One region of the Adlercreutzia sp. ZJ138 genome, then DNA from elsewhere that is predicted to be linked to it. Evidence: predicted binding sites of a transcription regulator. Region 1 holds the regulator's gene; the other holds the start of a gene.
The links. Region 1 encodes LexA, which represses DNA repair genes until DNA is damaged. Its sites were predicted from a motif close to CNAACANNTGTTNG; they were not measured.

Region 1 (16,004 bases):
TGCATAGCGCGTAGAAGCTACCCAGTACCACGTTCACGCTGCATACTTGTGCCATGGCACCGATGCGTGTGCGCGGCTCTAAGGGGTTTGCATATAGGGCCTTGAGCAGGGGATATGCCGCCGCAAATAAGAAGGGAAGCACGATAGCTCCACGTGGGAAGAAGAAAAAAACGATAACCACGATACAGACAAGCCAGGTGATCAGTACGGCGGAATAAAGCTTGCGAGCTTTCGCGCGACCGAGACAGACTGGCATGGTGTGACGCCCTGCAAGTTGGTCTTTCTCGATGTCACATTGGTTATTGGTGAACATAATGAGTCCGATACCGATGATTTCCGGCACCGTCCACACGAATACCCAAGGACTAAGCCATCCGGTGAGAACCTGGTAACAGGCAAGGGGAATAAGCCCACCCATCACCACGCCGCTGACAAGTTCGCCAATAGGTAGGTACGAAATAGGGGTTTTGCCAGCGGAATACGCTACTACGAAAAGAGCACCTACAAGCGCGATAAAAAGCGGCATGAATCCAGCATGCACGATGATGACCAAACCCAGCGCAAAGGCGGTTGCTAGAAACCCGATCGCAAGTATGAGCGCCTCTCGTGGGTTTACGTTGTTATACACGAGCACAGCATCACTCGTTTCAACGTTGTCGTTGGTGGAGTCCGATCCTTTTACGTAGTCGTAGTAGTCGTTGAAGGTATTCACCGACGACTGCATGAGCACACAGATGACGAGCAGCAGTATCGCATCGAGCACAGCTAGCTGGCCAGTGTGTGCAAGTGTCAGCGCGCAAGCAACAAGCACCGGCAATACCGATGCAGGCCAAGTATGCGGTGCTGCTAGTTGCACCGCCATTCGCAGCGTAAGATGCTGGTTTACATAACACATATTATCAATTAACCCCAGGTGGAATTTGAGGGGCTGGGGGATGCACCTTCTAAGTTGAGGTTTCCTGAGTTCAGCATGTCCATGATCATCGGCATCATTTGCCAAGCGGCAAATGCGTTCAATGCGAACGACATCGCACAAAACATTGCTGATACTACAGCGGTACGCTTCAAAGCTATAGCGAATGTGCCACCGTCTCCTGGATCGCTGAAATGTGGCTTTAACGTTCGATAACTCAAGAATGCGCATACCAAGCCTGCAGTACTAAGGAACATGCCGCCGAAGAACAGCGACACAACGGCGCACAGCATGGCAATACTACTGAGACGTCGCGCTTTCTTGAAGCTTGTCTCTTGCGCGCTCGTAAGGTTAATACGCGGGCCGTTTGGGCTTCCTGTAGGATTACGTTGCTCATTGAGTTTATTTGGAGCTCCTGTGGGCTCATTTGGCTTGTTTGGACATTCGTTCGAATTGCGTTCTGGCTCGTTGGGTTTTATTTCGTTTTGCTGATCCACGGTTGTCTCCATGCCTTTGTGTGATGACGTAAACGGTTGTGCCATAAGTCTGCTGTGAAATATGCTGCGTGCACAGCCTGCGAAGCTTATTAAACCTTCCTAGGGAAACACTGATTAAAGCCGTCTTGCCTTGCACTGACGAACCGGTATCTGAGAATTTCAGACCTCATTTACGCACGTCAGTGCGCGCATTCGGTCTTCAATCCTCAGGTATCCGCCTCGCCAGCGCAAGGCAAGACGGCTTTAATCAGTGTTTCCCTGGAACGCTATTTTCTCACACCATGCAACGGAGCGGTCAAGTCTGGAAAAAACGCATATGATATGTTACCCATGAGTTGAAGCCTGCTGTTGTAGGTCATACGCTCAATACGAACATATGAAAAAAACGAACATACATTCGTATTTGAGGTTGAATACAGAAAAGAGTTAACGTCCGCTGCTACCGAAACCTCCGATGCCACGCTCTGTGGTATCGAGTTGATCGGTTTCAGTAAGGCAAACCGCTGGCAACTTGATAATGACCAGCTGTGCGATCCGGTCGCCCGCATGCGCGGCAAACGTTTCGGTTGGATCGAGGTTAATAAGCACTGACTTGATTTCCCCACGATAGTTCGAATCGATGAGACCGGGTGAGTTTACGAGCGAAATACCGTGCTTAGCGGCAAGGCCGCTTCGGGGTAACACCAGCCCTGCGTATCCGTGTGGTATAGCTAGTGCCATGCCGCACGGTACCGCCATACGTTCAAACGGTGCGAGCTTGAAATCGCAGGCGGCGCGCAAATCCATGCCGGCGTCTCCAACGTACGCGAACCGCGGAAGTGGATTGCTCGGTTCGAGCCGCTGGATAGGAATGATAATCGGACTGTGGTCGTCGTTGTACGACGTATTGCTTTCACACGACATGGGGCGAATTCTTTCGTACATATTAACGCAACCGCTCAAGCGCTTCGGCGAATTCGCTCGCGCTTTGGAAGTCTTGGTACACGCTTGCGAAACGAACGAAGGCAACCTCATCAATGCTGGCTAAACGCTCAAGCGCCATATCGCCAAGTTCTTTCGAAGTCACTTCGTACTTCGGCTTGTTGCGCAGTTCAGCTTCGATGTCGGCGACCAATGATGAAAGATCGTCGGGTGAAACCGAACGTTTCGCACAAGCGATGGTGAGGCCTCGCATGAGCTTTTCGCGGTCATATACTTCAGTTGATCCGTTTGTTTTCATCACCATGACAGGATTGTCTCCCAGTCGTTCGTACGTGGTGAACCGATGCCCACATTCAAGGCATTCGCGACGGCGTCGGATGGAAGTTCCATCTTCAGACGGTCGGGAGTCGACGACTTTCGACTCAAGGTTGCCGCAGCTTGGACAATACATGCGCACTCCCCTCTCAGCTGAGTGCGCTTAGGCTACCATACAATATATTGTGGTTCAATGGTTATGGTGTCTTAATGATCACACCAATGCAACGAGATACGACACAGCAGTGAACAGTACGGCACTCACCGCGATCTGCTTGCGTGTAAACAGATTAAATGGACACCCTTCGCTGGTTCCGTATGTGAGCTGACGTACGAGAGGTACGTTTTCAAGCCTTATGCGATTGCTACACTGTTGAAGCGATGGACAAGGTGTCCGGTGACGCAAATCGCCTTCCAAATGTGTGCGTTGGCAGTGATCGAACGGTATCACGTTGCCTGTGGCTGCGGATGGAGCGACATGGGGTGCGCGAGCGAGTGCTGCCGTGCCGGATACCGCCCACATTGTATCTTCTATTCTCATTTTCAGCCCCTTTGCTCTTGCATAGAACCTTTGTTCGTGTTTATAATAGACCGAACAAAGGTTCACGTCAATAGAATTTGAAACAAATGTTCGCTTTTCTTAAAGGAGTTGGCTATGGACGAGAAGATCACCAAACGGCAACAAGCCGTACTGGACTGCATCGAGGAATGCATCCGGGAAAAGGGCTATGGGCCCACCGTTCGGGAGATCTGCCAATCGCTCGGCCTGTCCTCCCCTTCCACGGTTCACGTGCATCTTAAGGCGCTTGAGCAGAAAAACCTTATTAAGCGCGACCCCTTAAAGTCGCGCTCTATTGCCTTAGCGCATCCGATCGACGCGGCTCCTGCTGCTGTTGCAACCTCGCCTATGGGATTCAGCAAAACTATCAACGTTCCGCTCGTTGGAAATGTAGCCGCTGGCACACCGATCCTCGCTGAAGAGAACATCACTGAAACCATCACGCTTCCCACCGACATCGTTGGCGATGCGCCGTCGTTCATGTTGTCAGTGCGCGGCGACTCGATGATTGAGGTGGGCATCAACGATGGAGACTACGTGGTCGTGAAGGAGCAGCCGGTTGCCAACAATGGTGACATCGTGGTTGCAATCATCGACGATGGAGCGACTGTCAAAACGTTCTATCGCGAAAAGGATCACGTTCGCTTGCAACCAGAGAATTCCTCCATGGATCCCATTATCACGAGAGACTGCTCCATTGCAGGAAAAGTTGTAGCCGTGTTCAGACGGTTGTGATCAAAGCTATTTACTGGTTACTCTTCGGACAGAACGTCGAAACATACGATGTCGGAACAAGCATCGTCAAGTGTGTGCCGTCTGCTTCGTAGTATTCGGAGAGAATGTGACAGCGCTCATGCGCAAGTGACACGAGATTACCGTTATTGTAGGGAATAACCGTCTCAATGTGAACGTCGCTTGATGCGGCGGCTTGCGCCAGACGGTTAACCAAATCGTCTATGCCTTGTCCCGTGCTCGCCGAAACAAGCACACTGTCGGGACGCCGTGCGCGCAGCGCTTCTACTTGCGCGCTATCGAGCAAGTCGGTTTTGTTTAGCACCTCAATGCGTGGAATGTTCTCGGCATGGATTTGCCCCAGCACATCTTGCACTGCTTCAATCTGCGCATCTCGGTCGGGTGACGAAGCGTCGATCACGTGCAGCACCAAATCGGCACCGGATATCTCGTCAAGCGTCGACTTGAACGCTTCCACGAGTGTGGTCGGGAGCTTTTGGATAAAACCAACCGTGTCGGTTATGGTGATTTCACGGCCTTGTTCAAGTTCAAACTTGCGTGTGGTGGAATCAAGCGTGGCAAACAGCTGGTCGTAGCTGAGCACGTCAGCGCCGGTTAAACGGTTGAGAAGACTTGACTTTCCGGCATTTGTATACCCAGCAAGCGCGACTTTGAACATACCGCTCGCGTATCTGCTCTCGCGTTGTACGTTTCGTACGTTTGCAAGATGGGCAAGCTCAGCGCGTATGGAAGTGATGCGCTTACGTACCAGTCGGCGGTCTACTTCAAGCTGGCTTTCACCTTCGCCAAATCGTGACCCTACGCCGCCACCCATGCGGTTCGAGGCTAAATGTGCCCACATGCCGCGCAGACGCGGCAGCAGGTACTGATTCTGTGCGAGCTTGACTTGAAGGCGGCCTTCTTTGCTGGTTGCATGCAATGCGAATATATCCAAAATCAGTGCCGTACGGTCGATTACTTTCACCGCCTGTCCAACCGCTTTCTCCAGGTTCGACTGCTGTGATGGTGTGAGCTCATCATCGAACACCACCAAGTCAGCTTCAAGACTGCAGCATAGTTCGGCAATTTCTTCTGCTTTTCCGGTTCCAACAAACGTACGCGGGTTGGGAGATGTAAGCTTTTGGGTTGTGGTGGCCACTACGTCGGCACCGGCGGTATCAGCCAACCGTTCGAGCTCAGCGAGTGATGAATCGAGTGACCAGCTCATATTTGGTCGTTCAACACCAACGAGAACCGCACGTTCGCGGCGTTGTTCGGAAAACAGATGCGGGCCACGCGTAATAACGGGTTCGAATTCAGACATAAACGAGCTCCTTTGCCTACGATGACTGGCACACGCGTTCGCATGTGACCATTATGATGTAACGGAGGGGTATCGCCTGTGCAATGAGCGCACAGAGATGACTAGATCGCGAACATCGTTGTCATCACATCAATAGAGCTCCTTTTTGTTTCGTGATCATACGGATCGACCCATGATAGCATAGCGCGCCGACGCCTTCGCTCTACAAGCGAACCGTACCTGTGAAGCTTTCCTTCGCCGGCCCCGTCATCATAACGTGATTGTTGTTTGCCCAGGTAATGTGCAGCGTACCGCCGCGCAGTACTACGTCGTTCTCGCACCCGGCTCGTCCGGTTAGGCATGCAGCGACATTCGTGGCGCACGCCCCAGTTCCGCACGCAAGTGTTTCAGCACACCCACGCTCGTACACGCGCATGTGGATGCCGTCTGCTTCAACGCAAGCAAATTCAACGTTTGTTTTCTCGGGAAACGCAGTGTGGCTTTCGAAGTACGCACCAACCGTATTCACATCAAATGTAGCAAGGCGCTTGTCGCCTGGATGAGTGAATAGAGCGTCGGGCAGCGCGTCGAATGAATCGATAAAGCAGATGGCATGCGGGTTACCCATAGAAACACACGTGAAAGCAAAGTCACCCCATGGGGAGGTTAGAGCTGCTTCGCGTACGTAAGGAACCCCGTGTGGCGTTTGCGCATTTGCGTCTGCGGCGACCGGAACCTTGCTCGGTTCGAGAATCGGCTCACCCATGTCGACCGTAGCGGTTGTCATCTTCCCTGCTTCGTCGACAGAGAAGCGGATCGGTTTCGGGCCTGCTAGGGTGTCGGCTACTAATTCGCCTGCAGAAGCATCGACTAAACCACGATCAACCAGGTACTTTGCGAAGCAGCGTACGCCGTTACCGCACATTTGTGCGAGCGTTCCGTCGGCGTTGATGTAATGCATGTACGCCGCGCATTCCTCGCGCGCAGACGGGCGCACCATGATGACGCCATCGGCTCCAATGCCAAAGTAGCGATCGCATAGGTATGCGACCTGTTCATCGGTGAGCGAAAGTTCATTCGTCAAGTCATCAATGAAGACAAAGTCGTTTCCTAAGCCATTCAGTTTTGCAAAATTGATGTTCATGTGTGTCCAATCTATCGTGCGAGTTTTCTTGAGTTCTCTGATGATTGATAAGTCGCATCCATGCTAGCAACGATGTGTAACGCCTCTGTTAACAGGGCGTCGGTGAAACCGTCGTCTGCATTGATCCACCGGATACGCGAATCCTTACGAAACCAGGTGCGCTGTCGCTTCGCATAGCGTCTCGTTGCTGTTTTGATGCTTATGATTGCTTCTTCAAGCGTGATGCGCCCGTCAAGTGCATCAACGATCTCCTTATAACCAATTGCCTGAGGTGAGGTAATACCATCTCGAAAACCGTTTTTAAGCAGGCACGTAACTTCTTCCACCAGCCCTCGTTCGACCATGGTATCAACGCGGGCGTCTATGCGTGTGCGTAGTATGTCGGGCGTAACTGCAAGCCCAATAAACGTTGCCGGCACCACCTGAGGAATACTTGCCAGTCGCGTTTTCTGCTGCGCATAGGTAAGCCCCTCATCAAGCAGTTCAAACGCGCGTACCACACGTTTTACGTCGTTGGGAGCAATAATGCGGGCGCTTTCCTCGTCGCGTTCGCAAAGCTGTTCCCAAAGAGCATGAGCCCCGTACTTGCGGGCGAATTCCATCCAACACTCGCGAGTAGGATTATTCTGCTGTTCACCTTTTGGGAACTCATACCCGTCGATAGTGGCGCGTACGTAAAATCCCGTACCACCGCACAGCACAACGCGCTTGCCACGTGAACTGATGTCAACGAAGCGCTCGCGGGCGTAGGTTTGAAAGAGCGCAGCGGAGAATGACTCTCCGGGGTCAGCGATATCGAAACCATGGTGCGCAACCACGCGATCGACTTCTGGAATCTTTCCCGTACCAATATCCATGCCACGGTAGATCTGCATCGAGTCAGCACTAACCACTTCCCCATCGATATGTTGCGCGATGGCTTGTGCCAGGTCGGTTTTACCCGATGCGGTAGGCCCCACCACGCAGATGACCGGCGTGGTAAGGTTAAGGATGTTGATGGAGCTGTCAACCATAGGAAGCGGTTAGCGAACGACCTGGCCGGAGAGATACCAGGTTTTCGCCTGATCAACGCGAACGTTCTGGATTGAACCTGCAAGGCTTTCTGCTGAAGTCCCCTGCGGGATGGGAGCGTGTACCGTCTGATTTTTGGGGCTCTTCCCCACGAGCAGTCGTGCATCGCGTCTCGATGCTCCTTCAACAAGCACGGGTACAGTGCGTCCGGCATCAGCCTGGTTGCGCTCGAACGCTTGGTGTTGCACGAGATCGACCAGGCGGTCAAAGCGATCTTGAATGACTTCACGCGGAGTGTCATCGGGTATCGAAGCGGCAGGTGTCCCTTCACGTTTGGAATAGATGAACGTGAATACTTGATGGTATCCAACTTGTTTCACCAAGTCGTATGTTTGTTGGAAATCATCTTCCGTTTCTCCAGGAAACCCGACGATGATGTCGGTCGACAGCGCAATGTCAGGTACTGCCTTACGCAGCTTGCGTACAAGCTCGAGATAATGTGCGGAAGTATAACGGCGGTTCATGGCTTCGAGTATCTTATCGGAACCCGATTGAGCGGGTAGGTGGAGCGCTGGCATAAGTGAGCGAAGCGTAGCGAACTTCCCGATAACCTCGTCAGTCAGATCCTTTGGGTGACTCGTTGCGAAACGGAGCCGCTCGATTCCTGTCGCGTCGATTGCATCGAGTACGTCGGCGAATCGTGGTTCTCCGTACAGATCGCGGCCGTAGGAGTTCACGTTTTGCCCCAGCAGCGTGATCTCCTTTACACCGGCAGCGACATAGGAACGGGCCTCGCTAACGATGTCGTCCATCGCACGTGACTTCTCACGGCCACGCACGTACGGCACGATGCAGTACGTGCAGAAGTTGTTGCAGCCGATGGTGATGGGCAACCACGCCGCCCAGGCATGCTCGCGGGAAGTCGGCAGTTCGGTTGGGAAGCTGTTCGCCGAATCGAGCACCTCAACATGGTGTCCACAATCGGCAATCGCTTCACCCAACAGGCTTGGCAGCGAGACGAGGTTGTGTGTACCGAACACTACATCGAGATGTGGTAGCTTCTGTATGAGTTTTTCGCCATCGCGTTGGCCGATGCAGCCTCCCACGGCAACGATGCGTTTCGTAAGCGGAGATTCTTTTCGCAAGGGCACGTTTTTCAGCGATGCCACCTGGCCGTATAGGCGTACATCGGCCGCTTCGCGCACGCAACACGTCATGTAGATGACTATATCAGCTTCAGGGATGGAGTTGACCGGCAACGAACCTAAGCCTTCGAGCATGCCCGAAATGCGCTCGGAATCGTGTTTGTTCATTTGACAGCCGAATGTGACAACATGGAAAGTCGTTCCAAAGAATGGCGTAGATGTCGTCATGAGGTACCTCAGTTCGAAGCAAGGTGGCCATTGTCTGCATACTGCGCACCATGTGTTGTTGCAGTGCCGTGCAGGTAGCGAGGCTCGACCGAAAAGCGAATGGCGGTGCGATACTCTCCGTCGATAACGATGTCGGCAAACGAGGGAACGCAGGCGATTTCAATGCCGATAGGTGCAAGAAAGCCGCGCGATATAGCGATGGCCTTCACTGCTTGGTTTACTGCGCCAGCGCCCACCGACTGGATTTCAACACAAGCGCCATCTTTGATCATGCCTGCAATGGCACCCGCAACTGATGCAGGGGATGACTTTGATGAAACCTTCAAACAGCCGATATCGGCTTTGCGATCATGATCGGACATGGAATTCCTTTGGTTTGTGCTTCGTTTAAACTGCGTGTAGGCTCAAGCGATGGTGTATATGCGCAACGCGCGAGCAACAGACAGCATTCTACCATTTCATGGTGCACAATCAATCGGTTTCGCCTAATCAACGGGACGAAACGGAATGAATACGCGAATGCCGTCTTTTCCAACCGTCACTTGAGGATCGACGTCGGGTTCCAGATAGTAGCGCGCTGCTATGTCGTCGTAGGCTACTCGTACGGCTTCTTCAAGCATGTGTCGGTCATTGTCGTGGAGTTTGAGCCCCTTGAGCACGTGATCACTCGTATGATTTGGGGCTTTTGAGTTTGACTCCTTGTGTGACGTGTGAGTGTCTTGTTTGTTTTGTCGAGTAAGCTCGGCAGCGACGATGCTTGCCAAGTCGGCAGGGGCTGCTATTTCGCCGTTAAGGATGCGCCGTGCCGATCGAACCGACAGATCGAGCCCGATCGCTTGCGCGTTGGCGGCGAAATGTTCCGGGCTAGCACTTGCCGCTAAACGTTCGCAGAGGGGAAGGCTGCTTGAGTCTGCGTGGAAGATACGCCTTTCCGCCGACATCGCATGTAAGCCACGTTGGTATAAACACGATGCGATTTCGGTCGAAGAACCTGCGAACACAAGACACTGATGATGAGAATCAAGCGCAAATTCGCAGGCGGTGCGCACGATGTTGCGTGGGCCGAGTACTTTCACTGAGGATGCTTCACGGTGAAACGAAGGAAACGTTGACTGGTCGGCCTTCTCCCCCACACGCTGCACGTCAGTTTCAACGAGCAGTGCCGTGCCTAACCCCTTATCCGATGCAAGTACTGAAGCTATTTCGGCGTTCTCGCGGATGGAGAAAAGAGCCATGCCCCTTCCGTGCACACCCCACGTATCGATATGCATGGTGTCGAGCTTCGAGGTCACCCGAGGTTCGAACACTGCATCGTGCAAATGGGGCGGAATGCCGCATCCGTTGTCGATCACGCAGATTCGCCGTCTGGTGCCCTCACGCGATGTTGCGAGATAGATTTCGGTTGCATCAGCGTCGCGGGCGTTTCTGAGCATCTCAATGACAATGTCCTCGCTTGATCTGATGTCGTGAACAGCCTGGCGTCGCTCCGCCTCTTCCGACCTGAGACGAACAAAGCCATCTCCAAGATCGTCTTCGATCCGGAGATGGCTTGTTGTGCAAACAGCGTCGATGAATTGTTCGAGCGATGCGGAATCAGACATCGTGATACGCAGGTTATTTGGCGATGCCGATGGCGCGGCTCTCTCGAATAACCACGACCTTCACTTGTCCGGGGTACTGCATCTCGCTTTCGATGCGCTGGGCGATATCGTGTGCAAGCACTGTGGTGGTAGCCTCGTCAACCACATCGGGCTCAACCATCACGCGAACCTCACGTCCCGCCTGGATGGCATATGTGCGCTCGACACCTTTGTAAGAATTCGCGATTTCCTCGAGCTTTTCGAGACGCTTGATGTACGCGTCAAGGGTTTCCTTGCGTGCACCAGGACGAGCGGCAGAAACTGCATCAGCGGCCTGAACCAACACTGCGAGTACACTTTGCGGATCGATGTCATTGTGATGTGCTTCGATAGCATGCACGATCTCAGGCTTTTCGCCGAAGCGCCGTGCAAGGTCGGCGCCAATGACAGCGTGGCTACCCTCGACTTCGTGGTCAACTGCTTTTCCTAAGTCGTGCAGAAGACCGGCACGCTTGGCAGGAATGGGATCAAGCCCCAGCTCGGATGCCATTACGCCAGAAAGGTAGGCAACCTCAAGAGAATGATTGAGCACGTTTTGCCCGTATGAGGTGCGGTACAACAAGCGACCAAGTGTACGCACGAGCTCGGGGTGCAGGTCGTGAATTCCCGTGTCGAACGTGGCTTGCTCGCCGGCTTCCTGGACACGCTGATTCACGAACGTTTCGGCCTTTCCGAACATCTCTTCGATGCGAGCCGGATGGATTCGACCGTCAGCAATGAGGTTTTCCATGGTGACACGGCCGATTTCGCGGCGAACCGGATCGAAACACGAAATGGTTACGCACTCCGGCGTGTCGTCGATGATGAGATTCGTGCCAGTTAACTGCTCAAATGAGCGAATGTTGCGGCCTTCACGTCCGATAATGCGGCCCTTCAGGTCGTCCGACGGTATGCTGATGGAGGAAACCGTGGTTTCAGCCGAATGATCGGCAGCTACACGCTGGATAGCAAGGCTCAAGATAGAGCGGGCGCGCTTATCTGATTCGGCTTTCACGCGGGCTTCCGCATCGCGGATGATAGCGGCGGACTCATGAGCAACGTCATCCTTGAGCGAAGAAAGTAGCTCTGCTTTCGCCTCTTCTGAAGTCATACCAGCCACGCGCTCAAGGTGTTGTCCCACTTCGGCTTCTGCCTGATCGAGCTTGCGAGAACGGCTTTCTAGCTGACCTTGTAATGATGAAATCTGATGTTCGCGGGCATCGAGAGTTTCAACTCGCTTGTCAAGTGACTGTTCACGCTGGCTGAGGCGCGATTCAGCGACGCGTACTTCCTTCAGGCGTTCTTTACTTTCAGCTTGGGCTTCTTGCTTGAGCTTGAGAGCCTCGTCCTTTGCTTCAACAATAGCTTCGCGTTTGAGTGTCTCGGCTTGCCGCTTCGCCTCGGCAACGACGCTTTCCGCCTCTTGAGCGGCGCGTTTCGTGGATGCGTTGACCAGGTAACGAGCGATTACGAAGCCGAGGGCGATGCCGATGGCAGCGCCGATGAGCAACCATAGATAACTTGGCATGTTATGCCCCCTTTCATGTATGGGTTTACTTATCCAATCGAGTTTGCTTTCCATGAAAAAACCCGGGTGAACCGGGCATGAGTAAGCGCACGTATGATGAGACGCCTTATACGATTGTATATATAAAGCACCTGCAACAGGCGCGATCACTCAAGCTCCCCTAATGATAAAGGTTTGGCAAGCATTTGTAAAAAACTCCCTGCGAAAAAACACTCAGGATCTTATGTTCCTGTTGTCCTATTGTGTCCCTTGGGTAACTATGCTCTGCTCGCTCCATTCGCGGGCAACCACGGCGGATATATGTGAGTCGAAGCCCTTGCGCATGAGAAAGCGATATGCGCCTTCACGTTGGTTCTTTGAACGGGGTGGATGCGCAAGCAACGCAGTGCGAGCACGCTTGAACTCATGACTATCCCCTAAATCGGTTTCCGCGAACGCCTCCACCGTAGCTGGATCGATGTCTTCGCTCTCAAGTTCTCGTGCGATGCCTGCGCGGCCCTTTCCCTGAGCAAGACGACTTCGCACGAGTACGTCGGCAAAACGGGTGTCGTCAAGAAGGCCGCAACGTACTGCACGGTCTACTGCACTATGTGCAACATCAGAGGAAAACCCTTCGTGTTCGAGTTTACGTAGCATGCCTGCAGTGGACTGCTCCCGCCGCACCGAAACTCGTGTAATTCTACGAAAGGCGTCTTCTTCGGTATACGTGCGCTCTGCCTTTCGGGAGACTTCACTTCGGGTATTGCAGCTCTGACGGTTGTAGACACCTTTCCCTATGCTATTTATACGCGTGATGGATGCTTGTTTGTAATGGTTAGAGCCCGATTCCATTGCCGCTATACGAGCGCGCAGTTCTTCGATCGTCGCATTGTTCGCCATACGCGTTACTTTTTACCCTTCGGTTTTGCTGCAGGTGTAAGCGCGTCAGCCTGTGCCGCCTCGCGTGTGATAATGGGCACGCCGTAGTATTCGCGAACCTTCACTTCAATTTCGTCGCGTAGATCGGGGTTGTCACGCAGCGTCTGCTTCGCAGCTTCTCGGCCCTGCCCAAGGCGGTCTTCGCCATAGGTGTACCAGGCGCCACTTTTCTTCACAACACCGCTTTCGGCGGCCATGTCGATGATGCTACCTTCGCGCGAGATGCCCTCACCGAACATGAGATCAAATTCTGCTTGGCGGAACGGCGGCGCTACCTTATTCTTCACGACTTTAGCGCGCACGCGATTGCCAATGTTCTCGCCATCTTTCTTTATGCTGTCGATGCGTCGGATATCGATGCGTACGCTCGAGAAAAACTTAAGTGCCCGTCCACCCGTGGTGGTTTCGGGATTACCGAACATAACACCAATCTTTTCACGAAGCTGATTAATGAAAATGCACGTGGTTTTCGATTTCGACAGTGAACCTGCCAGCTTGCGCAGCGCTTGCGACATCAGCCTCGCTTGCAGGCCAACCGTCGTGTCGCCAATTTCCCCTTCGATTTCAGCACGGGGAACAAGTGCTGCTACCGAGTCGATAACGATAGCATCAATAGCACCGGATCGCACAAGCATATCACAGATCTCAAGTGCTTGTTCGCCGGTGTCGGGCTGAGAAATGAGCACTTCATCGATATCGACACCTAAGCGAGCCGCATATACGGGATCGAGCGCGTGCTCGGCATCAATAAAGGCAACAACTCCTCCGAGCGCCTGCGCCTCGGCGAGGATCTGTAACGCGAGTGTGGTTTTGCCGCTTGATTCAGGCCCGTAGATCTCAACGATGCGACCGCGAGGAACGCCACCAATGCCGAGCGCAGCATCAAGTGGTAGTGCTCCGGTGGGTATGGCCTCTACGATTAGATTATGCCCGTTGTCTCCGAACTTCATGATCGAACCCTTGCCGAACTTCGATTCGATCTGATCGGTGGTGACTTTTAGCATCTTCGCTTTCTCGTCGTTCATGCGAGTCCTTCCCCGTCGTGCTGCGAGCGTTTCCTGTTGATAATCGAATCCTATACGAACATCTGTTTGGAATCAAGCTCTTTCATTGAATTTTGATGCAACGACACGATAACCGAAATGAACTCGCTGTTTGTAGCGGAAACCTTGCAGGAATCTTAGAGGTTCTTGCAAATATCGGTACGAATTGCATGCTCGTTTTTGTCAAAACGCATTCGGATAATACGGCGAATACTCGCGATGTCCTGATTTGATGCACAAACAAGGAAGGAGCCCTTTGAGGCCCCTTCCTGTCGCATCCAGTCACGCTTTGCTTTCGCGCGGTTGTACTTCGTGTCGCCATGTGTGCCATGCCCGCACGCGAATCCGTTGTAGTGTGGCTTTTTTGCCAGAGTGGCCTCTTCGGCCGATTGTCGCCACACCACGTTGCCGCTTCCGTGAGCAAACATATTCCGTTTTTTCGACATACGCCTCACCTCCTTCAATGTATTGCTGACGTTCTTCCACATCATAGCACAGACGTTCTTGAGCGTGTTCTTTCGATTCATTCATACCTGTTATCAGGTTATTTACTGCAGAAAACTAGCAATTACTCGTTAATTGTAGTAGACTAGCAAAGACTAGTTATTAACCGTGTAGAAACTAGGATAAACTATGGTACGACCATCGAACCAGACGCGCAACACGCGTGAGGAAATTCTGAATGTGTCCATGACGCTGTTTGCAACAAGAGGCTTTAAGGCAACCACCGTAAAGGAAATTGCTGCCACTGTGGGCATTAAGGACGCTTCGTTGTACAACCATTTTCCAGGTAAGCAAGCTATTTTCGACGCTATTATTGAGCGCGAACTTACACGGATTGAGCATGCGTTTCAAGATTCGAATGCCATGTTCGATATGAGTGACAGCTCAAGCATATCCATTGCACACAGCATTGATCAGCTTGAAGATGCTCTTATGAAAAGCTACGAACCCTTTTTCACTGATGCGGGAATGATTGCGCTTCGTAAGATGCTTACTGTTAATCAATTTGAAAGCGAGCAAGCAGGAGTGCTCTATCGCAGGATCTTTCTCGATCAGCCGCTCGCGTTTCAAACGTCTGTCTTTGAGCGTCTCATTGCGATGCGTGCGTTCGCTCAGGGTAATGCGCGTATCGCCGCATATGAATCATATGGACCTGTGTTCGTTATGCTTTCCCAAGGGCTTAGCTGGAAGGAAGCTCAACCGAAGATCCGTGCCCTTCTTCGGGCGTTCGAGCGCTCACACAATGCGCAAGACCAATAGCAACATGCTGTTGCTTTACGTGTTTATGGTATACGTGGTTCAATGGAATTGCTTGGAAGCATCATACGTGTCGAGCAAAAATCGGTATCTTTAACTGACAACCCACATCAAGCAAGGAGCATCATGAACGAATCTATGCAATCTGTAGTAACTAACGCAGCTGTTGACACTTCCCGACCGTTTGACGACGACGAAACCTCGCTGGGAGCATCTATTGCCAAGCATCGAAAGCTTCGAGGCCTTACCCAGGAAGAGCTGGCGCGGAAGCTTTACGTTACCCGACAGGCGGTGTCGCGCTGGGAAACCGGTGAAACGATGCCCGGCATTGACATGCTCAAGCTTATTGCCGTAACGCTCAATGTGCCCATTGCACATTTGCTCGAAGCACCCGCCAGCGTCGACGGCTACTGCCAAAGCTGTGGCATGGGATTTTTTGGTCAGCCGGAAAACCATGGCACCAATGCTGATGGAACACCGTCTGCTGACTACTGTACCTGGTGCTACCAGAATGGTGAGTATGAGCGTGAGGAAACCATGGACGACCTTATTGAGCGTTGTGCGCCGTATATGATGGAATCGACGCATGTTTCTCATGACGAGGCTGTCTCGATCATGGGAGCCATTCTCCCCAACCTGAAACGCTGGAAGGATTAGGAGCTGCTATGCCGCGGGAGAGCCTGACCACACAGCGTGAGCGTGCTGGCACTATCGAAGAACGCATGTTTTCGCACTACGGTGAGGGTGCGTGCTCTCTTGAGCACGAAACCCCTTTTCAGTTGACCGTTGCTGTGGTGTTGTCAGCACAATGCACTGATGCTGCCGTAAACAAGGTGACACCAACGCTGTTTATGCGTTATGGCACCCC
Region 2 (16,004 bases), on a different contig from region 1:
GCAAATCAGCATAATCAAAAGTCAGCATTGAAATGAGTTTGGGAGAATGAGTTGCTAAATAGACATGCTTACCCTTATTCACGAGATCATTGATGAGGGATGCGGTTATGTTCAACAGAGACGGATGGGAATATTTCTCTGGTTCATCTAGAAATATGTAATCTCTGCAGCTTTGCGACGCCAGCTTTAGCAGAAGATGCATCCGTTGGCCACTGCCCATCTTTTTCTTGACATCATCCTGTCCTATGGAAATCAAGTTTTTACGACCCGTTTTGAGTTTGGGGCAATAAAGTCTTTTGACCTAGTTGACCCGTTCAGCAGAAGGATCTCTTCAAGCAACAAATTCATCCGACAGACATTGCCCTCGATTATCCTGTCGGCTTCCTCAAACAATGCATCCCTTTTTGCTAGATATTCTGGCGTCTCAAGAAGCTCCGTAAGCAAAAACTCCATTGTTTGCGAAGAATCAACGGTATCTTTTACCTCATCCAAAAGTTTTATTTCCGATGGAATGAAAAATATGGTCTCGCCAGCTTCTTCGCGTCTCGCTTTTTCCTCGTTGAGGTAAGTTGTCTTTCCATATCCATTAGGCCCTATAACTATGCGGATGCTTCCGTTCGCAGTTTCTTCAGAAGTCACTTTTCTCACTTCGATTCTCCTTATCCCTCGTAATGATCCTGCCAATATTGATAAGCTGCGGCGTCACCGGTCTCCTGGAACTCAATCCAGGCAACGTGCCAATCGCCTAGCAGCTTGGTTAGGTCGGACCTCTTAGGAAGGCCGATAGCAATCAAATTCTCATCCATCGCAATAACGGGTCCGATGCTGCGCATCTGAGGCGCCATGTAATAGATATGCGCAAGTTCCATCAGATAATGAAACGCCTCGTTGGGATTGGTGATGCCGAAATCGATCAGAACTTCTGGCGGCACGCCAAGCGCTTTGGCGATAGCTACGCGCTGCTCATCGTTGGCGTGCGTTTTCCCTGCTCGTAGCTCCTCACGGAGAAAACGCTTACGCCGGCAGCGTCGGCAAGTTCTTCCTGGGTGATTCCCGAGGCCTTCCTGAGCCTTTTCACGAGCTCTCCCAGCCTAGGAGGATGGGAAGGGTAGTCGCTTGCCACTCAGGTACTCCTTATAGTTCGGCAGTTCAGCCGCTATGTCTTCAAACAGAGTATAAAACTCATCGTTGTTTATCTTGCTCTTTGACTTCGTGAGCATTTTGCTGTCGTTAGCCATACAGCTCCAATCACTATGCGAACATATTCTACTCCATAGACCTTATAACTAATCTAGCCATCAGGTCATTGGCATGACATTCCGCAAGCTCTAATTTATGTGCCTAACCGCGCGCAAATTCCACATAGATGGTATTGACAACCAGCCCGCCTTGCGCGGTGCAAAATTATTATTTTTATCAAAAAACGGTGGCAACCCGGTGGCAATGACACCACTCTCCTGACCTGCGCGACTATCATATATTGTAAGGATTGCCCAGGTCAGCGGGCGGAAACGCCAGTTCAGGCGGGGTGCTTTTTGCTAGTAGATTATTCCCACTCGATCGTGCTTGGCGGTTTCGACGTTATATCGTACACTACGCGGTTCACACCGGGCACTTCCGCCACAATACGCGAACTCACGCGCGCGAGCACGTCGTAGGGCAGGCGTGCCCAGTCGGCGGTCATGGCATCGGTGCTCTCTACCGCACGCAAAATAATGGGGCGCGCGTACGTGCGCTCGTCACCCATCACGCCGACGCTGCGAATATCGGGCAGCACGGCGAAATACTGCCATACGGGGCGCTCCACTTCGGGGCCGCCCGCCGCTTCGCGCCTCACCTCGCCATCACGCGCGCCCATCTGGGCAAACAGCTGTTTATTGTATGCGTCCAGTTCTTCACGCACAATAGCATCGGCGCTCTTCAAGATTTCCAGCTTTTCGGGCGTCACCTCGCCAATGATGCGGATGGCCAAACCCGGGCCAGGGAACGGCTGACGCTGCACGATGTGATCGGGAAGCCCAAGCGCTGTGCCGAGTGCGCGCACCTCGTCTTTAAAGAAGTGGTCTAGCGGTTCAATGAGATCGAAATGAACACCCTCGGGGAACGGGATCAGGTTGTGGTGACTCTTGATGGTAGACGCTTTGCCGCCGGTCTTGCGCGCGCCGCTTTCGATGATGTCGGGGTAGATAGTGCCTTGCGCCAAAAACTTCACCGGCCTGCCGTCTTCAGCAAGGTTCTTTGCTACGGCGAAGAACTCGTTCCAGAACTGCGTACCAATGATCCGGCGTTTTTCTTCCGGATCGCATACGCCCGCCAGCAGCTGTGTGTAGCGCTCTTCGGCGTGCACGTGTACGAAATCCACGTCGAATTGCTCGGTAAACACCGCTTCAACCTCTTCGGGCTCGTTCTTGCGCAGCAGTCCGTGATTTACGAACACGCAGGTCAACTGCTTGCCAATGGCGCGGGCACACAGCGCGGCTACCACACTTGAATCAACACCGCCCGAAAGCCCTAGAATCACGCGGCCTTCTCCCACGCGCTCGCGGATGGCTGTTACGCTGTCCTCGATGATGGAATCCATGCTCCAGTTTCGCTCAAGACCGCAGATGCCGAAGAGGAAATTCTCCAGCAGCTTGTTACCATGCGGCGTATGGCGCACTTCGGGGTGGAACTGTGTGGCGTACAGCTTGCGCTCAGCGCATTCCATCGAAGCCACCGGACACACATCGGTCGTAGCTGTTACTACGAAGCCTGCAGGTGCTTCGGTTACGGCGTCGCGATGGCTCATCCATACTGTCTGCTTCTCGGGTGTGCCTTCGTAGAGCGCTGAACCCGCGCAGCGGAACAGTGGCGCGGGGCCGTACTCGCCCTTCTCGGTTTTGCCTACTTTGCCGCCGAGCGTCGCGGCCATAATCTGTTGTCCGTAGCAAAATCCCAGCACGGGTATGCCGAGTGCCAGCACGTCGGGGTCGATTTGCGGGGCGTCTTCGGCGTACACGCTCGCCGGGCCGCCGCTTAAGATGATAGCCGCTGGTGCCGCCGCGCGCACTTCGTCGGCGGTGGTGTCGCACGCAACGATTTCCGAGTATACGCCCAGATCGCGCACGCGCCGCGCGATGAGCTGTCCGTATTGGGCTCCGAAGTCGAAAACGAGTACTTTCTGATCGGGTGCTGTGCTGGCCACGAAATGCTCCTTCGGTTGCTGCGGAACAAGATAATTCAAACGTGACCATCTTACACAAATACGGAAAAGAGGGCGCGGAAATATACGGGAAGGCACGGAAATGCGCAGACCATCTGTCGGTGTGTGACGTCGGGTTTACTCGCTAGCGCTTGCCGCACGCTCACAGTTCCTGTTGCCATAACCTGCGCGCTCGGAGTCGCCTGTTGCCATAACCTGCGCGCTCGCGGTCGCCTGCCGCAACCAGCATGCTCGCCTGCGGCTTTCGCTACGCCGCATGCCCGCTGACGCTTGCCGCCACTTGCTGTTCGCGCTTCTCCATCCGCTTACTCAAGAACACGCACATAAACACGCTTGCCACACAGAGCGCCGACACTGCGAGCAGCGTGCCGAAGAGTCCGATGTCGTTCACGATCGCGCTCATGCCGGCGTTAAGTACGCTGCACCCCACGTATGCCGCCAAGTTGATGGACGATATGATCGACGCGCTGCCTGCATGAGGATCGGCGGCGAACAGGATGCGCAAGCTGCCTGACAGAGAGATTCCCATTGACAAGCTGAACACGCCTACCGACGCCAAAAACGGCACGAGCATTGTCGTGCTCATGAAAACGCACATGGCAATGGTCGATGCTAAAAACAACCACATTCCCACCCGAAGCGATACTCCCTTCGGCAGACGGGCTTCAAGAGGACCACCCAAGCAGCTTGGGCACATGGCAAGCGACAGGACTATCGCCGCGAGCAATGTGCTCATATTACCGAATGTGTCAGCTGCGACTAGTGAGCTAAACGCCTGGTAATAGGTTCCCATGCCCCATGCCGACACGTATGCGATGGCGGCTACGGGAAACACCGATCGTACGTTCTTGGGGATAGAAATAGGAGCGCGCACGACGCTTGCCAAGGGGATCCGCTCGTCTTTTGGCACTGTCTCGGGTACCACGAGCACGGCTGCCGCACAGATAACCTGCAGCACGATGACGGCAATCAGTACAGGAGCGTAGTCAGTCACCACCAAGTTCCACAGTCCGATGCTTACCGAGCCGATTGATACGCCCAGCATGGCGAACGTGCCGACGATGGTGCGCGCCAATGCCTCGTGTCGTTCGTCAGCTAAGTCGATAATCAGCGCGCTTACCGGTCCCATGGCAAGCCCGCAGGCGATGCCTTGCATCAGTCGAGCTGTCAGTAGCGATGCGGCCCCATCGATGCGCAGGAACATTGCGCAGCCGATAGCCCCGAACAGCATGCAGGCCACGGTGGGCGCTTTTCGGCCGATGGCATCGGACAGTCTGCCCGAGAACAGTAGCATCACTGTCACGCCCAGAAGATAGGTGAACATAGTGAGCGACACGTGCGCGTCGGTGATGGAGGGGTTGGCCGCCTGAATGGTTGCGTACAGGGGTACGGGAACGTTGCTGCTCACGAAAGCAACCACGAAGGTTATGGTCGCTACGGCGAATCCTGCACGGCTGTTGTTGGTTGCACGGATCGCGTTTTCCATGCCGGTTTCACGTCGCTTTCTTAATCGGAGTTACCTGTTGCAGCGCATAATACCGCGCACTTCGCCGTCTGCGCACGAAATGGCGCATGAGAATTCGTCATTTTGAAAATGCATGGGGAGTAAACGAGAAGGGAAAAGAAGGGGAGGGGAAGAAGGGAAAAGTCAAGGGAAAAGAAGGGGAGGGGAAGAAGGGAAAAGTCAAGGGAAAAGGGGATGATCCGGAGGAAGAGAAATGACCAGAGAAGGAAGGTGGCAGAGGAAGAGCCAGGGAAAGAAGAATACGCAAGGAATGCGGATAAACGCAGCGTTTCGCTCGCATGGGCGGCGGCTTGTAAGCGAGCATTGGTATACTGCGTGGGTGTTTTCGCTCAAAACCGATCGCAAAGGTGCGCGACTATGATTATCGAAGCATTGAAATCGATGCTCATCGGCATTGTTGAGGGTATTACCGAGTGGCTTCCCATTTCATCGACCGGGCATATGATCTTGGTTGACGAGTTCGTGAAGCTGCAGGTGTCTGATGAGTTTCTGGCGCTGTTTCTGGTGGTTATCCAGTTGGGTGCCATTATGGCGGTACTCATTTTGTACTTCCATAAGCTCAACCCGTTTAGTCCGCGTAAGACGCCTGATGAGCGCCGCAGGACCTGGCGGCTGTGGGGCATGGTGGTGGTTGGCTGTATTCCTGCCGCCGTTTTTGGTTTCGCGCTGGATGATTGGGTGAACGAGCATTTCTACAACAAGGTGACTGTGGCGGCTATGCTTGTGCTGTACGGTGTTATCTTTATTGTGCTTGAACGCCGCAATCGCCGTCGCTTAAACGAGGTAAAGTCGATGCTTTCCGCCGAAGCCCAAAGCATGACGCGTCCGCGCGGCAAGCATGCACGCATCGGTGATCCTGTAGCAATGTCGGACGCCGAACTTGAAGCGGCGGCCGAGCGGCAGCTGTTCAAGGTTGCCACTGTCGATGACATCGATTGGAAGACCGCACTCAAGATTGGTCTTTTCCAAGTGCTCGCCATTATCCCTGGAACCAGCCGCAGCGGCTCCACCATCATCGGTGGCATGTTGTGTGGCTGCTCGCGCACGGCGGCGGCCGAGTTCACGTTCTTCTTGGCTATTCCTGTTATGTTTGGGTGGGGATGCCTGAAGGCTGTCAAGTTCGTGCTGGCGGGAATCGCCATGACCACTACGGAAGTTGTCGTGTTGGTGGTGGGTGTTGTCACCGCTTTCGTGATGTCGGTGGTGTCGATTAAGTTCCTTATGGGTTACATCAAAAAGAACGACTTCACGGTGTTTGGTTGGTATCGTATTGTGGTAGGCGCGCTTGTGCTTGGTTACTTCGTACTGGAAACCATGGGGCTTTTGCCGTAAGGGGCTTTTGCCGTAACACTTTTGCCGTAGCGCGCTTGCCGCATGATACGTCGGACCTGGCGTCTTTTTCCCTACCCCAAAAGCAACACCAGCAGCGGTACGCTAACGAGCGACGCCACTGTGGTGATGAACGTTCCCTGCGCCATAACCTTGCTGTTGCCACCGTATTCGTAGCAGAGCATAGTGCCGTTGGTTGCCACTGGCATGCCGCATGTCACCACCAAAACGCCTAGCAATACGGCATTGCTCACAAAGGCATGGAGCGTCAGATAAATGATGGCCGGGGTAACCAGCAGTCGCACGACGGCCATAGCGAATAGCCGGGGGTTACCGAGCAGGTCACGCACGGGCATGTTTGCCATGGCTGATCCCACGATGAGCATGGCGGCGGGCGTGGTGAAACTACCAAGCGTGCTCAAAGCGGGGCCTGCGAAGGGCACGGCACACACGCCTGCGAGTGCGAATGCGATGGTGACAAGACACGCGATGAGAGCGGGCGTGGCAAACGTGCGCACGCTCACACGAACCGGCGTCGCTTCTTCGCTGTCCGACGAGATGAACCAAGCTCCTATGGTAAATACCAGCAGATTGAAGGGCAGGTTGCAAATAGAGGCATAAATGATCGCCTCGTTGCCGAAGATAGCAGCCACCACGGGAAACCCTAGAAAGCCCGTGTTGCCGAAGACGAGCATGAAACGATATACGCCACGCATCCCCTTGCGACAACGCACAACAAAGCAGAAGACAAACGCAATGGCGATAAGCACGAGGTATGCGAAAAACGCTAGGACGACGGTGGTCAGAATGTCGGATCGGGAAGGAATCTCGCTAACATCGAGCACTGAAGCCAAAATCATAGCGGGAAGCGATACGTTTAACACCAGCTTCGATATGTGCTTATCGAATTCGCGCCCCATAAGCCCCGTCTTGTTCGCGATGTAGCCAACGGCAATGATCGAGAACAGTACGGCCATCTGTTGGATAATACTTGCGAACCCTTCTGGCATAAGCTGCCACCGATCCTTTCCCATGTACCGCGCACTTCTGCACGGGTTCCTCCCTCGTTGAGCAAGTCTAGCGTACCTTATGAATTTATGGGTTGCCGAGTTGTTTCGTGGTGACTTATCGGACGCGCGGGGTTGCGTTTGGAGCCGTGTTTGATGAAGACTCTACGAATGCCAACAGGGAGTTTTCTGTCTGTGGTATCATGCTCGGCTGGTATTGCAGTAATTCTGAAGGGACGTCGTACATGTCTGGACATTCTAAGTGGGCAACCACGAAGCATCGCAAGGCTGCTCAGGACGCTAAGCGTTCGGCCTTGTTCTCTAAGCTGGCTCGCAACATCACCGTAGCTGCGAAAGAGGGCGGCGACCCGAATCCCGAAAACAACGCTTCCCTTGCCGCGGCTATCGAAAAGGCAAAGGCTCAGTCCATGCCCAAGGACAAGATTAAAACAGCCATTGACAAGGCGTTCGGGTCGGGCAAGGATGCCGCCAATTACGAAACGGTCGTCTACGAGGGTTACGGCCCTTGCGGCATTGCTGTGTATTGTGAGGCGCTAACCGACAACCGCAACCGCACCGCCGCCGACGTGCGCGCTGCATTTAATCATCATGGCGGCAATCTGGGTACGTCTGGCTCGGTGTCGTACATGTTCGAGCGCAAGGGTCAGGTGGTAGTTGCCAAAGAGGTTGAAACGGGTGATAAGAAGAACCCGATGAAACCGAACGGTGCCGCTGCCGATGAAGAAGAGTTCATGATGGCGGTCGCCGAGGCTGGCGGCGACGACTACGATGACGCCGAGGATGAATGGGTGGTCTACACCGCGCCTGCCGACCTGATGGCGGTGAAGAAGGGTCTTGAAGAGCAGGGCGTTGAGGTAAAGGGCGCTGAGCTCACCATGGAGGCGACCACGCCTACGGTGGTTTCCGTTGATGAGGCGAAGAAAGTGTTCCGCCTGATTGACAAGCTGGAAGAGCTTGAAGATCTACAGAACGTGTATCACACCATGGATATCACCGATGAGATTGCTGCTGCGCTTGACGAGTAAGCGCGCGGTTTAAATGCGTACGTATCGGAAGGCTGTGGCTTTACAGGGCTGCAGCCTTCTTTCGTGCTCGGCTGTTGCGGTGGCCGCGGCTGTTGCGGTGGCTGACTCAAGGAAAAAGCAGGGGAGGTGATGGTAATGCAGTTGGATGGATGCGGTGCTTTGGATACCACGGGTACTCCGGGCAGCTTAGGCGACTCAGGGTTGGGCAAGGTGATGGTTGCCATGAGCGGTGGGGTTGACAGCTCTGTTGCGGCAAAGCTCGTGTGTGACGCGGGGTACGAAGCAGCAGGCGTTACCATGCGCCTGTTTGATGGGGAAGGTATGGCGGGCTTGGATGCAGACTCCGAGGTGGGCTGCTGCTCGCTTGACGACGTGCAGGATGCCAAGCAGGTATGCCGCCGTTTGGGAATTCCACATCACACATTCAATTACTGTGCCCGATTCCGTAGTCAGGTGATTGACCGTTTCTGTGATGGCTACTTGTCGGGATGCACGCCGAATCCCTGCATCGACTGCAACCGGTACCTGAAGTTCGAGGCATTGCAGCAGCGTCGGCGCGAGCTCGGGTTCGACTACGTTTCCACAGGTCACTACGTCCGTCGCGAGTTCTGCGCCGAAACGGGTCGGTTCGCGCTTCGGCGGGCATGTGACACGAGCAAAGACCAAAGCTACGTGTTGGCTAACGTCACGCAAGACCAGCTAGCGCACATGCTATTTCCCTTAGGTGACCTGGACAAAGCGACTGTGAGAGCTGTTGCTGAACAGGCTGGGTTTGCAACAGCGGAAAAGGCCGAGAGTCAAGACATCTGCTTTGTCGCAGATGGTGATTACGTAGGCTTCATCGAACGGCAACGGGGCTCGTGCTGCGATGTGGGCGACATTGTTGATACGCAGGGAGTTGTGCGTGGTCGACATGCAGGCTTGCTGCGCTACACGATCGGCCAACGCAAGGGTATTGGCATCGCAGCGAGCGAGCCGTATTACGTGATTGGTAAGAATGTCGAAAAGAACCAGCTGATCATTGGCTTTTCCGATGAGCTGCTTTCTCGTACGGTAACGGCGTGCGACGTGAACTACGTTGCCGTGCCGCATTTTGACGGTGCGGTTCGGGTGATGTGTAAGACAAGCTATCGACAAGAACCTCAGCCGGCGATTGCTGAAGTGACGGGTGATATGCTGCGGGTCGTGTTCGATAAGCCACAGCGAGCATGTGCTTACGGTCAGGCGGTCGTACTCTACGACGAAGAAGGCCTGGTGCTCGCTGGCGCCGTTGCTTGCGCGGGGTAAGGGCAGGATAAGCGAGAAAGGATCGGTAGGTTTTCGTTCTGCTCGGGCAAAGTGTGTTATCATAAGCGAACAAACGTTTGTAAAATGAATAACACATTGCGTTTCAGTGCACGGAAAGGATGGCATGGCTCAAGCGCTACGAACGGTGCTCGGTATTGATCCCGGCTTGGCAAATACGGGGTGGGGTGTCGTGCGCCAAGAAGGGCCGCGGCTGTCGTGCGTTGCTTACGGGTGCGTGTCAACTGATGCGGGCATGCCGCTTGCGCGCCGCTTACAAAAGATCCACGAGCAAGTGGGTGCCGTTATCGATCGCTTTTCCCCGTCATGTGTGGGGATAGAAACGGTGTGGTTCGGCCAGAACATTACGGCTGCGTTTGCTACTGGTCAGGCACGCGGTGCGGCATTGGTGGCGTGTGCTGAAGGGGGCATCGACGTGGGAGAGTTCACGCCGCGGCAGATCAAGCTGGCCGTAGTGGGCACGGGTTCAGCCGAGAAGGAACAGGTGCAATACATGGTTCGACAGTTGCTCGGCTTGGATGGCGTGCCTCGGCCCGACCATGCGGCCGACGCGTTGGCGGCAGCCATCTGCTACACGACGCATGCGGGCGTATGCGAGCCGTGCGACGAAGGATCGGCGACTGGCTTCGATGCTGCTGTTGCTCGGGCACTTGCGCGCGATCACGTGAGGCAGGAACAGTATTCAAGCTGGAAAGGTGCATAGCAAACAATGATTGCGTTTTTGAACGGTACGGTGGCGGGGAAAGGTTCAACGTGCGCCTATATCGACGTTGCCGGCGTTGGCTACGAGGTAAACATGAGTCAGTCGGCGCTTGCGAAGCTTCCCGATAAGGGGAATGCCATCTTGATTCATACGCATTTGCAGGTGCGCGATGATGGCGCGTCACTGTTTGGATTTTTGTCGCTTGAGGAAAAAGCACTCTTTGGCAAGCTTATCAGCGTTTCTGGTATTGGACCGAAAATGGCGCTCGCCGCATTGTCGCTCTACTCTCCCGCCCAGCTGGCAAGGGCTATATCGGCGCAGGATGTTGCCGCTGTGCAACGCATTCCCGGCGTGGGCAAAAAAACGGCATCTCGCATTATCTTGGAGTTGAAAGGCTCGTTTGATCAGGTAGAAGAGAGTCTGTTTGGCGAATCCGATGCTGCGGGTGGCTCGGATGATGCTGATGTCTCGATGCGTTCGGCAGGTGAGGCGCTGTTGTCAATGGGTTTCAGTTCGGCAGAAGCCGAGCTTGCGCTCAAAGGCGCGCCGCACGATGCAGACGAGGGTGCGCTTGTGCGGTACGCGCTTAAGCGACTCGGCTCGAAGTAGTAGGTGTATTGTGGTGCGCTGCGCGCGCATCCGAAGTGGTACATGTGCTGTGCTGCGCACATCCTCTGGGTTCCTCATGGAATAGCGTGCGGGTAAGGTAGTGCGGTGCATAATTGGCTGTAATCGGTTCGGTTGATGTTAGAAGTTGAGGCTATGACAGAGCATGGCGTTGAGATAGAAGGCATGGTATTCGAGGCGCAAAGCGCTTGCGCGCCCATCGGCGGTGGGGTGCAGGGCAACGCAACTGCCGCCTGCTCGCGTATCGTGTCGGCCGAATTACAGGAAAACGATCTGGCGTTTGATCGCAGTTTGCGCCCGAAGCGCTTGGGCGACTATTTGGGACAGACGAAGATCAAGGAGTCGCTGTCTATCCTTATCGAAGCTGCAAAGGAGCGCGGTGATGTAGCCGACCATATCCTGTTCTCCGGACCTCCGGGGTTGGGCAAAACCACGCTTGCCACCGTTGTCGCCAACGAAATGGGGTCAAACATTCGCACCACCAGCGGCCCTGCTATTGAACGTACGGGTGATCTTGCTGCGATACTCACAAACCTCGAAGAGGGCGATGTGCTGTTCATCGACGAAATACACCGCATGAACCGCATGGTGGAAGAGGTGCTGTATCCCGCACTTGAGGACTTCGCACTCGACATCGTAGTGGGCAAGGGGCCCGCTGCCCGTTCTATCAGAATCGACCTTCCTCGGTTTACGCTGATTGGAGCAACCACGCGTACGGGTTTGCTCACCGGGCCGTTGCGCGATCGTTTTGGCATTGTGTTTCGCTTGCAGTACTACGAACCCGAAGAGTTGGCCGACATCGTGCTGCGTTCTGCCTCTATTCTTGATGTGCCCATTTGTGAAAGCGGTGCACTTGAGATTGCACGCAGAAGTCGCGGGACGCCGCGTTTAGCAAATCGCCTGCTGAAGCGCGTACGCGATTGGGCGCAGGTTCGTGGTGACGGTGTTATTGACGAAGATGTGGCCGCTTTAGCTTTAAGCTTTTTCGAAGTTGACTCGTTAGGGCTTGACGCCATGGACAATCGCGTGCTCGAGCTCTTGTGCGTGCAGTTCGGAGGGAGGCCAGTTGGCCTAACCACGCTAGCTTCAGCACTGTCGGAAAGTACCGACACGCTGGAGGATGTATACGAGCCGTATCTCATGCAGCAGGGTCTGATGATCCGCACGCCGAAGGGCCGTCAGGCTACGGATAGAGCCTACGACCATTTGGGAATTGCGCGGCAGGGGGAGTAGTATGTTCGAGCAAGATTACCTGATGCGTTTGATCACGCAGTTCTTTGCGGCGATAGCCCGCAGCATGCGCGTGTCGACTGACGAGCGCGATCCGAAGCGGGCTGCCGAATCGCTTGAGACTGCCATTGGTGAAGCGACCGACATCGACGCTGCGGTTCTGCTGTCGCTTGCTCCCGAGTCGATTGCGGCGGTCATGAAGGTGTCGGGGGTTGATCCGCAGGTGACAGGCTATGTGGCGCGCGGACTTTTGCTTGAGGCCCGTTACTTGTGTGAGGCTGGAGATCACGCGCTTGCCGCTGTGCGGTCGGGGCAGGCGTATGCGATTGCGGAAGCGTACGGGTTCGAGCTTGGCGAGAATAGCGTTAACGAGCTGATTGACGAAGCATGTGGTGCCGAAGAGTAGTCGTTGATCTGTAGGAGCAGAGGCCGTCAACCAAATACACACATTTCTCAAGGGCTTTCTGTGTGGGGCACAGCCAAAGAAGGCATTCTGGTTTTTTCCAAATGGTTTTTGGGATGGAATAGCGTATAGTGAATGCGTACCCTCGAGGTGAGGGTGAGTGCTGTCGCCATGCAGCACGCAGCAATACCTCCCCGGGTCGCTGGGGAGAGGAAAGAGGATTTGAAATGGCGGAAGGTACTGTCAAGTGGTTTAACCCCGAAAAAGGCTACGGATTCATCTCCCAGAAAGACGGCGAGGATCTGTTCGTCCACTTCAGCGAGATCAAGATGGATGGTTTTAGGACGCTCGACGAGGGTCAGGCCGTTTCCTTCGATGTGACTGAGGGGCAGAACGGCAAGCTTCAGGCGAGCAACGTAACGAAGCTGTAAGCGGTTTTTATCGCACACACGCAAAGCGGCTTCCGCACAAGGCGGAAGCCGCTTTCTTCATGGGCATGGTGCGGGCGCACCGAGCGAGCTGCGCCTATAGCGTGGTTATGCGATTGGCGTTGACCTGTTGTTTCGCGCCACCTACTCGGCGAGGTCTTCCGCGAACCCTACGCGGTAGCGCGAGAACACTACTTCGCCTTGCTCCTGTGTTGCGTCTAGGTCGACGCGGGCCGCTATGGCGAAATCGCAGTCGCCTTCGGGATCGCAAAAAATCTGCCGAACAAGCCAAGTGCGCTCGCTCTTCTCAGGCGATTCGTCGAGTACGAAAAACTTCGACGATCGAGCATTGGCATCGAGTAGTATGTCTTCGTGTTCGCTGTAGTACGCATCGAGCGCTTCACGCCACAAGCGCGCTCCGAATCCCCATTCGCCATCGAGCTCGCCGAGCCTGTCCGCGCGATCCGCTGCCGCGAGCCGAATGCGCGCGAACAGCGCATTTCTCACCAGCACGGTAAGGCCATGACGGTCGGCAACCACTTCGTCGGCCAATTGCGGCACGCATACATCCGATGGCAGCTGCATGCCGGCCGATTCCCATTCGTCAACCAAGCTCGAATCGGTGGTGTGCACGATGAAGCGCAGCCATGCGATCACGTCTTGCAGGCGCTCGTCGCGTGCGCTTGGTGGGATGGTTCGGTCGAGTACGCGGTAGGCGTCCGACAAATAGCGGAGCAACGTGCCTTCCGAGCGCGCGATGTTATAGCGGCCCACGTAGGTTTTGAAGTCCGATGCGGTTTCCAGCATGTCGCGAAGCACGCTCTTCGGCGCTAGTTCGTGATCGCGTGCCCATGGTACGGCACGGCAGTATTCCGCAAATGCTGCGTTCAAGAGCTCTTCGAGCGGACGGGGATAGGTTATTTCGGCCAGTCGCTCCATCCGCTCTTCGTATTCGATGCCGTCGGCTTTCATCTCGGCCATGGCTGCCTCCCGGGCGGCGCGCTCTTGGGCACGCAGCACCTGACGGGGGTTTTCCAGTGTGGCCTCTGCGAGCGATATTACGTCGAGCGCATAGGTTTCGCTTTCGGGGTCGAGCAGCTCCAAGGCTGCCAGCATGAAGGGCGACAGTGGTTGATCGAGTGCAAAGTCATCTGGCACATCGACCGTGGTTACGTATTCAGCAGCACCGTTTTCGTCCACCATGCGCTCCACCACGCCGGTGTCGATGAGTGTGGTGAAAATCTCATCGGTGCGTGCGAGCAACTTCACTTTCTGCTCGTCGGTTTGGGCGGAGAGCTCGATAAGCTCGCAAACGTTGGCGTGTGCGTCGCCTCCACGTGATATCACGGCCAGTACTATGGAATGGGTGATACGCATGCGCGGTGTTAGCTTTTCAGGAGATGACTCGCGCAGGCGAGTGAACGTTTGCTCGTTCCAGGCGACGAAACCCTCGGGTGGTTTCTTCTTCTTTATCTTGCGCAGCTTTTTCGGATCGCCTGCGGCCTTTGCCACCAACTTGGCGTTTTCTATCTCATGTTCAGGTGCTTCGGCGATTACCAGGCCCTCGGTGTCGAATCCGCTGCGTCCGGCGCGTCCGGCAATCTGATGGAACTCGCGTGCGCGCAGCCGGCGCATTTTGTAGCCGTCGTACTTCGTCAGCTGCGTGAGCAGTACCGTGTGAATGGGCACGTTGATACCCACACCCAGCGTGTCGGTTCCGCAGATAACGGGAAGCAGCCCCTGTTGTGCCAGTTTTTCCACCAGCAGGCGGTAGCGGGGCAGCATGCCAGCATGGTGTACGCCCACGCCGCATTCCAGGAGTCGGCGCAGGATTTTACCGAACGCCGTGGTAAACGCCGTTCCCTTCATGGCGGCTTTCGCCGCCTCGCGCTGTTCTTTGGTGGCCACGCCGTAGCTGGCGAGCGACTGCGCGCTTGCCACGGCGGCATCTTGTGAGAAGTGAACAACGTAGATGGGGGCATCGCCGCGCCGAAGTGCGAGTTCAACAGCACCTTCGAGCGGTGTGAGCGAGTACTCGTAAGAAAGGGGTACGGGTCGTGGCGCGTCGGCTACCACATCCACGGGGCGCATTGTTCGTGTCTCAAGCGATGCTGCGATGGCGCTCACGTCGCCCAGCGTTGCGCTCATCAGTAAAAACTGCGCGCGCGGCAAGGCAAGCAGCGGCACTTGCCACGCCCAGCCGCGGTCGGGTTCGCCATAGTAGTGAAACTCGTCCATTACTACGCAGCCCACATCAGCCGTTTCTCCTTCACGTAGCGCCTGGTTCGCCAAGATTTCGGCAGTGCAGCAGATAATGGGCGCTTGCGTGTTAATAGTAGAGTCGCCTGTGATCATGCCCATGTTGTCGCGCCCGAAGATGTCAACCATGTCGAAGAACTTCTCGCTAACGAGCGCCTTGATGGGGGCGGTGTAATAGGTACGTCGGCCTGTCGCCATGCCGATAAAGCACAGCCCCTGCGCGACGAGCGATTTGCCCGACCCGGTTGGCGTTCCCAAGATCACGTGGTCGCCCACCGCCAGGTTCATCAATGCGTCTTCCTGATGGGGCCACAGCTCGATTTTGCGTTGAGACGTCCAATCGAGGAAGCGTTCGAGCGCCTCGTCGGGGGTAAGCCACGGATCGGTCGCATCGAGTGGGGAAGGTCTGTTCGTACTCGATGCCTGTGAGTTATCGGGTGCGCTGGCCTCGTCGGGCACGGTGTCCTCAGCGTCTTCCCACCAGCTGGGGGCCAGCATGCCGAGCGATCCAGGAGCAAAAGGATCGGTGTCGTTTGCCGCGCTGACCTCTTCGTCGGGGGTATGTGTGGTGGCGTCGGCCAAGGCGCTTATGGCGGAGGCAACGTAGTCGATATTCGTTTCGGTGCTCATGAATGCACTCCTTGAAAGAGTCGTGCTCGGGTATGCGATGTGTTCGGGTGCTCGGGTCTCGGCGTGCTTGGGTGCTCGGGCGTGTGGTGGATTCGAGCTGCCGCTAACAGATGAACATGGCGTCGCCGAACGACAGCAGGCGGTATCGCTCGCGCACGGCGTGTTCGTAGGCGGCAAGCAGGTTTTCCCGGCTACTGAAAGCGCTCACCAGCATCATGAGTGTGCTCTTCGGCACGTGGAAGTTCGTGATGAGAGCGTCGACCACGTTGAATTCAAACCCGGGCAGAATATAGAGGCTCGTTGCCTCGCG

Region 2: ruvC (crossover junction endodeoxyribonuclease RuvC) is a predicted target of LexA. The motif match lies at 9,463-9,476, and genes of this name have one in related genera.

The regions. Positions count from the first base shown of each region.
Region 1 is NZ_JAAKEA010000005.1:67,120-83,123, forward strand. It holds gene G7Y43_RS03520 (prenyltransferase) at 1-862, opposite strand, end outside; gene G7Y43_RS03525 (hypothetical protein) at 904-1,410, opposite strand; gene dut (dUTP diphosphatase) at 1,837-2,313, opposite strand; gene nrdR (transcriptional regulator NrdR) at 2,336-2,782, opposite strand; gene lexA (transcriptional repressor LexA) at 3,302-3,940, shown strand; gene hflX (GTPase HflX) at 3,951-5,261, opposite strand; gene dapF (diaminopimelate epimerase) at 5,464-6,384, opposite strand; gene miaA (tRNA (adenosine(37)-N6)-dimethylallyltransferase MiaA) at 6,396-7,397, opposite strand; gene miaB (tRNA (N6-isopentenyl adenosine(37)-C2)-methylthiotransferase MiaB) at 7,407-8,768, opposite strand; gene G7Y43_RS03565 (stage V sporulation protein S) at 8,777-9,103, opposite strand; gene G7Y43_RS03570 (ATP-binding protein) at 9,254-10,369, opposite strand; gene rny (ribonuclease Y) at 10,383-11,915, opposite strand; gene G7Y43_RS03580 (regulatory protein RecX) at 12,153-12,794, opposite strand; gene recA (recombinase RecA) at 12,800-13,858, opposite strand; gene G7Y43_RS03590 (hypothetical protein) at 14,014-14,322, opposite strand; gene G7Y43_RS03595 (TetR/AcrR family transcriptional regulator) at 14,510-15,139, shown strand; gene G7Y43_RS03600 (zinc ribbon domain-containing protein) at 15,263-15,793, shown strand; gene nth (endonuclease III) at 15,802-16,004, shown strand, end outside.
Region 2 is NZ_JAAKEA010000003.1:100,977-116,980, reverse strand. It holds gene G7Y43_RS02235 (ATP-dependent endonuclease) at 1-256, opposite strand, end outside; gene G7Y43_RS02230 (hypothetical protein) at 253-648, opposite strand; gene G7Y43_RS02225 (hypothetical protein) at 660-932, opposite strand; gene G7Y43_RS02220 (helix-turn-helix transcriptional regulator) at 953-1,123, opposite strand; gene guaA (glutamine-hydrolyzing GMP synthase) at 1,547-3,184, opposite strand; gene G7Y43_RS02210 (MFS transporter) at 3,450-4,688, opposite strand; gene G7Y43_RS02205 (hypothetical protein) at 4,775-4,924, shown strand; gene G7Y43_RS02200 (undecaprenyl-diphosphate phosphatase) at 5,085-6,059, shown strand; gene G7Y43_RS02195 (AEC family transporter) at 6,131-7,090, opposite strand; gene G7Y43_RS02190 (YebC/PmpR family DNA-binding transcriptional regulator) at 7,309-8,109, shown strand; gene mnmA (tRNA 2-thiouridine(34) synthase MnmA) at 8,245-9,396, shown strand; gene ruvC (crossover junction endodeoxyribonuclease RuvC) at 9,521-10,117, shown strand; gene ruvA (Holliday junction branch migration protein RuvA) at 10,124-10,726, shown strand; gene ruvB (Holliday junction branch migration DNA helicase RuvB) at 10,880-11,977, shown strand; gene G7Y43_RS02165 (hypothetical protein) at 11,979-12,380, shown strand; gene G7Y43_RS02160 (cold-shock protein) at 12,605-12,808, shown strand; gene G7Y43_RS02155 (RNA helicase) at 12,950-15,562, opposite strand; gene queA (tRNA preQ1(34) S-adenosylmethionine ribosyltransferase-isomerase QueA) at 15,798-16,004, opposite strand, start outside.